3 regions of the Pseudarthrobacter sp. R1 genome follow, and region 3 is predicted to be linked to each of the others. Evidence: riboswitches for the same ligand, from Rfam matches in the RefSeq annotation. Region 3 holds a riboswitch; each other region holds the start of a gene.
What was found. Region 3 has a riboswitch for thiamine pyrophosphate ahead of thiC (phosphomethylpyrimidine synthase ThiC). Riboswitches for the same ligand answer to the same signal wherever they lie in the genome.
Positions count from the first base shown of each region.

Region 1 (2,257 bases), on a different contig from region 3:
TTGTGCAGGATGGACACCTGGAAGACTCCCAACAGCAAGGCGCCGGAGCCGTGTCCGGCCATGCCCAGGGCTTCATAATTACTGGTAATCCCGGGGACGAACCCCAGGACACCCACCAGGAGGAAGAGGGCGCCCGTTGCAAGCGCTGCCTTCTGCAGGCCGGTCCTTGCTCCGGTGGCCCGGGTGCTGACTGTCATTGTCCTGTCTCCTCAAAAGCCGGGAGACAACATAGTAAGCATGGTTACTAATAAAAGCTAAGTACACTTCTCATCTGCTGGTCGGCCGGCATGCGGCAACCCCGGCAACCGGTGGTGGTGCTCACCCCTCCGAGGTACTCCACAGATAGGGGTTGGCATGGTGTCCGCCGCGGCGGCCGTGCTCGTACCCTTGCTGCCAGGCCTTCCCGACGGCGGACACAAGTTCCGCCAGCAGGGGATAGTAGGGGTGGTCCGGGCCGATATAGATCATTTCCTCGGCGGCCTTGTCCACCGCCGCGCGCACTTGGTTTTCGGCTGCAGGACCGATCATGGCGTCCTCCTGTTTGGAACTCCGGCCGCTCGCCTTGAATGTACTCCCGGCATTCGTGAGGAGTCCATAGTCCGCGTTGATGCTGCAGTCAGTCCGCCGACTCGAAGTCAGTCCGCACGCATGGAACCAAGGATCTCGCGCAGGGCCTGTACCACCAGGTCATGGTCCTGCACCTGGGGAAGCCCTGAGACAGTCACTGTTGCGACTGCGCCCACCCCCGTGACGTACACCGGGAAGGACCCGCCGTGCGCCGCATACCGGCTCTGATCGAACCAGGCGTTGTCCTCGATCCGTCCGCCCTTGAGCCGGGCGCGCAGCCCCACCAGGAGGGAAGGCACCTCGTACCGTGCGGCCGTGCGCTGCTTCCCACGGATCCAGTGCTCGTTGTCCGGCGTGGCGCCGGGCAGCGCCACATGGAACAGGACCTGTTCACCCTTGGTGATGTCAATCGCGATGGGAAACTGGCCCTCCTTGCCCAGCTCCACAAGCAGCAACCCAAGGTTCAGTGCATCGTCCAGCGAGAAGCCGGGAAACTGGAGCTCGTGGATTTCGCCTTCGATCCGGGCGATGAGCGCTTGCAGGGATCCTTCCTGCTGGATGGCATCGGAATCCGGATCGAACTCGGTCACATGCTGGGAATTGGCAGTCATGGCCCACAATCTACCCCTCCTCCGGTGTAAACTGGACCCCGCCCACAAGGGCGATTATTTACCGACAGAATCATTCAACGACAGGGGAGCGCCGCCGTCGGGCATCACTGGCCATGCCAGGGACCGCAGGTGGGCGCTGAGAGTGCGGATAGCCGCAGACCCTCGAACCTGATCCGGTTAGTACCGGCGCAAGGGAGTCGAGTTCTCGAAGTGTGCGGCAACGGCGGCAGCGCCGGTTGAAGTATCCACTTTCCCCTCCTGTTCCTCAGGAGGATCGCATGGCAACGACAGCAATCAAGAAGACCACCGGCAAGTCCTGGCGCGTTGTGGACATCGTGGTGGCAGCCCTCATCGCCATCGCCGGCGGCGTTATTTTCTGGGCCTGGTCGCAAGGCGCAGCCGCAGTCTCGGCACCTATGAACGCCGTTTATCCGCCGCTTACCGGCTTGTTGGCGGGCGGCTGGATGATCCCCGCGGTGCTGGGCATGCTCATCATCCGCAAGCCGGGCGCCGCACTGTTCTGCGAGACCGTGGCCGCCACCGGCGAACTGCTCATGGGCTCGCAGTACGGCGCCTCGGTGCTGTTCTCCGGGTTTGTCCAGGGCCTGGGCGCCGAGATCATCTTCGCGATCTTCGTGTACCGGAAGTTCAACCTGCCGGTATCCCTGCTCGCCGGCGCCGCTGCCGGACTTTTCTGCGGCCTGAACGATTCCTTCGCGCCCTGGGGCTGGAACATCGCCTACTCCAGCGGGGACAAGCTGGCCTACATCATCTTCACTGCCATTTCCGGCGCCGTCATCGCAGGAGCCCTGTCCTGGATCGCCACCCGCGGCCTGGCGAGGACCGGCGTCCTGAGCTCCTTTGCGTCACGCAAGGCAGCATCGGAGCCCGTCTTCTCCTGATGACTGCTCCTTCCCTCCACGGCTCTGCGGTGGCGGCGCGGCCGGCTGCGGTCACCGCCCGCGGCTGGGGCTGGCGGCACGCCGGGCGGTCCAAGCCGGCCGTCCGCGCCCTCGACCTGGACATCCAGCCGGGTGAACGCGTCCTGCTGCTGGGCCCGTCCGGCGCAGGCAAGTCCA
Region 1 covers NZ_JAMKFI010000004.1:71,889-74,145, forward strand. The annotation lists gene M8J71_RS03415 (DUF4383 domain-containing protein) at 1-197, opposite strand, end outside; gene M8J71_RS03420 (hypothetical protein) at 319-528, opposite strand; gene M8J71_RS03425 (heme-degrading domain-containing protein) at 636-1,178, opposite strand; TPP riboswitch at 1,251-1,391, shown strand; gene M8J71_RS03430 (ECF transporter S component) at 1,457-2,080, shown strand; gene M8J71_RS03435 (ABC transporter ATP-binding protein) at 2,080-2,257, shown strand, end outside.
Region 1: another riboswitch for thiamine pyrophosphate. It lies ahead of M8J71_RS03430 (ECF transporter S component); the one in region 3 lies ahead of thiC (phosphomethylpyrimidine synthase ThiC).

Region 2 (2,257 bases), 310 kb from region 3:
CGTCCACACGGTCCACCCCGACCCCTCGGACGCTGAACGGCATGCCAAGGCGGAGGCCACAAGGCTGGCCCTTGCCAACATTGCCGCCGCCGCGCATGCAGCCCACCTGCACGACGACGAAGTGGCGGCGGCCAAGCAGGCGGCCGCCACCCAGCCTGCCGCTGCCTCCGCAGCCGAAGCTGCGAAGCGTGACGACGAAGCGCGCCAGGCTGCCGTGCTGACCTTCGGCGGCGAGAAGGTGGTGCTGCCGTTCGTTGAGCACGCTGAAGAGCAGCCGCAGAAGCCTGCCCTGACCTTGGACCGGCTTGCGGAGGCCTTCGCCCACCTTGGCCAGCCGGCACCTGCCGAAGACCAGCCCGAGCAGGCAGAACCGGAGCAGAAGCCGGTGGAGCCCGTGGAATCGGCGGCGCCCGTACAGGCGCCCGCAGCTGCAGCACCGGCGAAGGACTACAGCGACCACACGCTGGAGCAGTCCCGGCAGCGCCGGCCGCGGCGCAACCGCAGTGCCAGCCGTGCCCAGGGAGCTGCCAACGAAACCACTGTGCAGCATCACGAAAACGTGGCGTCAGCCGGCACGGGGCATACCCACGAGGCGAAGGCCCCCGAACCGGCCGGTGCCGGCGGCTCCAGTGACGGCAATGCCGGCACCGTGAAGCCGGCCGAGGCGCCCATCATCCTGGGCGTCGGGGTTCCGGCCTCGGAGCTCTAAGCGTCCCCGGCAAGTAAATGCCCGGCCAGCCACAACAGGGCCGGCCGGGCATTTTCGTGTGTAAGGCCAGCGATGCAACGGCAGTGCGGCATTTCAAGGCACGGCGCCGGGTCGCAATGTGTCACCTTCGGCCTGCGCCAGGCAAAAAAGCTAGGCTGGGGAACCGACACGGGGTGCCGCGCAGAGAGCCGGCTGAGATTCACACCCGTTGAACCTGTCCGGCTAGCACCGGCGAAGGGATGTCTCTTGTCTACGACCCTTGTAATGCCCACTGCCACCTCGGCAACATTTCCTGCGGCACCGACACGCCCGGGCAGGCCCGTACCCCGGGTCCTTTCCATAGCAGGCTCCGACCCTTCCGGCGGCGCCGGTATCCAAGCCGACCTTAAGAGCATTGCCGCGCTGGGCGGCTACGGGATGGCTGCCATTACGGCCCTGACCGCCCAGAACACCCGCGGAGTCCGGTCCGTTCATGTGCCGCCCGCAGCGTTCCTGAGCGAGCAGCTGGATGCGGTCAGTGACGACATCGGCATCGACGCTGTGAAAATTGGAATGCTGGGCAGTGCCGAGGTGATCGAGGCAGTGGCGGCATGGCTCCGGAAGGTGCGCCCCGCCGTCGTGGTCCTGGACCCGGTGATGGTCGCCACCAGCGGTGACCGGCTCCTGGAAGAATCTGCCGAAGCGGCACTGCGCGGGCTTCTTCCGCTGGCCCACCTCATCACCCCCAATCTGGCGGAGCTTGCCATGCTCGTTGGCGGCGAACTGCAGGACACCTGGGCCGGGGCGCTGGAACAGGGCCGCGCCCTCGCCGCTGCCACCGGCGCCATTGTGCTGGTCAAGGGCGGCCACCTGGACGGCGACGAGTGCCCCGATGCGTTGGTTAACACCACGGGCCTTCTGTCCGATGAAGTAGTGGTGGTGCCGGGGGAGCGGGTGGCAACGCGGAACAGCCATGGCACTGGCTGTTCACTGTCCTCCGCCATGGCAACGGCACAGGCACGCCTGGGGGACTGGGAGGCTTCCCTCCGTGAAGTCAAACCCTGGCTGGCCGGCGCGCTGGAGGCATCGGGAACACTGGAGGTGGGAACAGGCAACGGGCCGGTGCACCACTTCCACCACCAGCAGCCGGTGCTATCTGAAGGGAGCTTCGCCGCAATACTCTGGCGCGAGGCGCAGCAGGACCTGGACGACATCCATGCCCTGGACTTCATCCGCAACCTGGCCTCGGGCAGCCTGGGCGAGAAGGAGTTCGCGTACTACCTCGCGCAGGATGCCATCTACCTCAACGGCTATTCGCGCGTGCTGGCCAGGGCCAGTGCACTGGCACCCACCGAGGCGGAGCAGCTCTTCTGGGCGGCCTCTGCCCGGCAGTGCCTCGAAGTCGAGTCCGAGCTGCACCGCTCCTGGCTGGGCACGCGAACCGTGCAGCCCGGGCTTGGCCCTGTTACGAAGTCCTACGTGGACCACCTGACGGCGGCATCGGCGTCGGGCAGTTATGCGGTCCTGGCGGCGGCCGTTTTGCCCTGCTTCTGGCTCTACGCCGAGGTG
Region 2 covers NZ_JAMKFI010000008.1:1,278,137-1,280,393, forward strand. The annotation lists gene M8J71_RS16885 (ribonuclease E/G) at 1-709, shown strand, start outside; TPP riboswitch at 869-966, shown strand; gene thiD (bifunctional hydroxymethylpyrimidine kinase/phosphomethylpyrimidine kinase) at 974-2,257, shown strand, end outside.
Region 2: another riboswitch for thiamine pyrophosphate. It lies ahead of thiD (bifunctional hydroxymethylpyrimidine kinase/phosphomethylpyrimidine kinase); the one in region 3 lies ahead of thiC (phosphomethylpyrimidine synthase ThiC).

Region 3 (2,257 bases):
CCCCCGGCCGCAGGCCGTCGCCCAATGAAAACGCGACGTCGTACCGTGCGAAGATTTCGCAGAGCTCGTCGAAGTGCGTGTAGAGGAAGTTTTCCCGGTGATGGGCAAGGCACCAGCCGGCCATGATTGATCCGCCGCGGGACACGATACCGGTCACCCGTTTGGCGGTCAGGGGAACGTACCGGAGCAGGACGCCGGCGTGGATGGTCATGTAGTCCACGCCCTGTTCGCACTGTTCAATGACGGTGTCGCGGAAGATCTCCCAGGTCAGCGCGTTCGCTTCGCCGTTGACCTTCTCCAGGGCCTGGTAGATGGGGACGGTGCCGATCGGAACCGGCGAGTTGCGGATGATCCATTCCCTGGTGGTGTGGATGTCGTCGCCGGTGGAAAGGTCCATCACGGTGTCTGCGCCCCACTGTGTGGCCCACTGCTGCTTGTCCACTTCTTCGGCGATGGAACTGGTGACCGCCGAGTTGCCGATGTTGGCGTTGATCTTTACCAGGAAAGCCTTGCCGATGATCATGGGTTCCGACTCGGGATGATTGATGTTGTTCGGAATGATCGCCCGGCCGGCTGCCACTTCGCTGCGCACCAGTTCCACGTCGCAGTTCTCCCGCAGTGCCACGAAGCGCATTTCGGGGGTGATGACGCCCTGCCGCGCGTAGTGCATTTGCGTCACCGTCCGGCCTCCGACGGCGCGGCGGGGCACCGGGCGGGGGCCCTTCCACTCCGCGCTGGCGGCACCGCGGCGGACAGCCGAGCGGCCGTCGTCGAGCAGGTTCCGTCCACGGCCGCCATAGGTTTCCGTGTCGCCGCGCGCTTCTATCCATGCGGAGCGGAAAGGGTTGAGGCCGCAGACGGGGTCGCTCCCGGGGCCGGCAGTGCGGTAGATGCGAAACGGGCCGTTGGAATCGCCGTTGGGTGAAGGTGCCAGGGCTATCTCCGTAACGGGCACCTGTATCCCGGCTGCTTCATCGCGGACAAAGGCCAGGGATTGGGACTTCAGCGACTGCGTGACAGAAGCCTGGTCCTGGCCGCCTTCCGCCCCGCTTGACGGAATGTGGGCAGGATTCAACGGTGTAAATGGTGTACTCAAGGATTACTCACTTCCTTCGCCGGCATTACCCGGACAGGTTCAACGGTCGCAGGCTGCGTCAGCCCGATCTCAGCCCCTGCAGGGGCACCCGTGTGGTCAGGAAGAAAGCTACCACAGCCTTTCGGGAGGGGCTTGTCACATGGCCGGTGCTAGCCTGACTGGCGGGAAAAGGAGTCCAATGCCGGAGATCATCGAATTCAGCGGCCCGGTGCTTGCCGGGCCGGACAGCGAGCGTCGTGGCCTATGGTCCGTTGACGGGCTGTTGACCTTTACGCGCCCGCAGCAGGTGCCGGACCGGGTGCTGGAAGGCTGGGTCCTGCCGGGGTTCGTGGATGCCCACTGCCACATCGGGCTCGGGCCCGGTGGCGCAGTGGAGGCAGCAGTTGCGGAAGAACAGGCCAGCACCGACCTGAACGCTGGAACACTGCTGGCGCGGGACGCAGGTTCCCCTGCAGATACGCGGTTCCTTCAGGGCAGCCGGAACGCCCCCGTACTCATCCGCGCCGGCAGGCATGTTGCCCGGACCCGGCGGTATCTGCGGGGCTTCGCCGAGGAAGTTGAACCGGACGGCCTGGTGGAAGCTGTCCGGAAGCAGGCCCGCGACGGTGACGGCTGGGTCAAGCTCGTCGGGGACTGGATCGACCGCGGCGCCGGTGACCTGGCACCGTCGTTTCCCGCCGCCGCCGTCGGGGACGCCGTGCAGGCGGTGCACGACGAAGGCGCCCGGATCACCGCCCACTGCTTTGGCGAAGAGACCCTCGACCAGATGCTGGACGCGGGGATCGACTGCATCGAACATGCCACCGGGCTCCTGCCACGGCACTTCCCCAGGTTCGTCGAGCAGGGCGTTCCCATCGTGCCCACCCTCATCAACATCGCCACGTTTCCGGACATCGCCGCCCAGGCAGAGCCGAAGTTCCCCCGGTACGCGGCCCACATGCGGGCACTGTGGGAGCGCCGCGCGGAACGGGTGCTGGAGGCGTACGAAGCAGGGGTGCAGATCTATGCCGGCACCGATGCCGGGAGCGTCATCCGGCACGGCAGGATCGCCGATGAGATCCTTGCCCTTCACCACGCAGGCCTGCCAATGGCCGCTGCCCTCGACGCTGCCTGTTGGGCCGCGAGGAGGTGGCTGGGTGCCGAGGGACTCCAGGAGGGTGC
Region 3 covers NZ_JAMKFI010000008.1:968,417-970,673, forward strand. The annotation lists gene thiC (phosphomethylpyrimidine synthase ThiC) at 1-1,096, opposite strand, end outside; TPP riboswitch at 1,091-1,198, opposite strand; gene M8J71_RS15290 (amidohydrolase family protein) at 1,275-2,257, shown strand, end outside.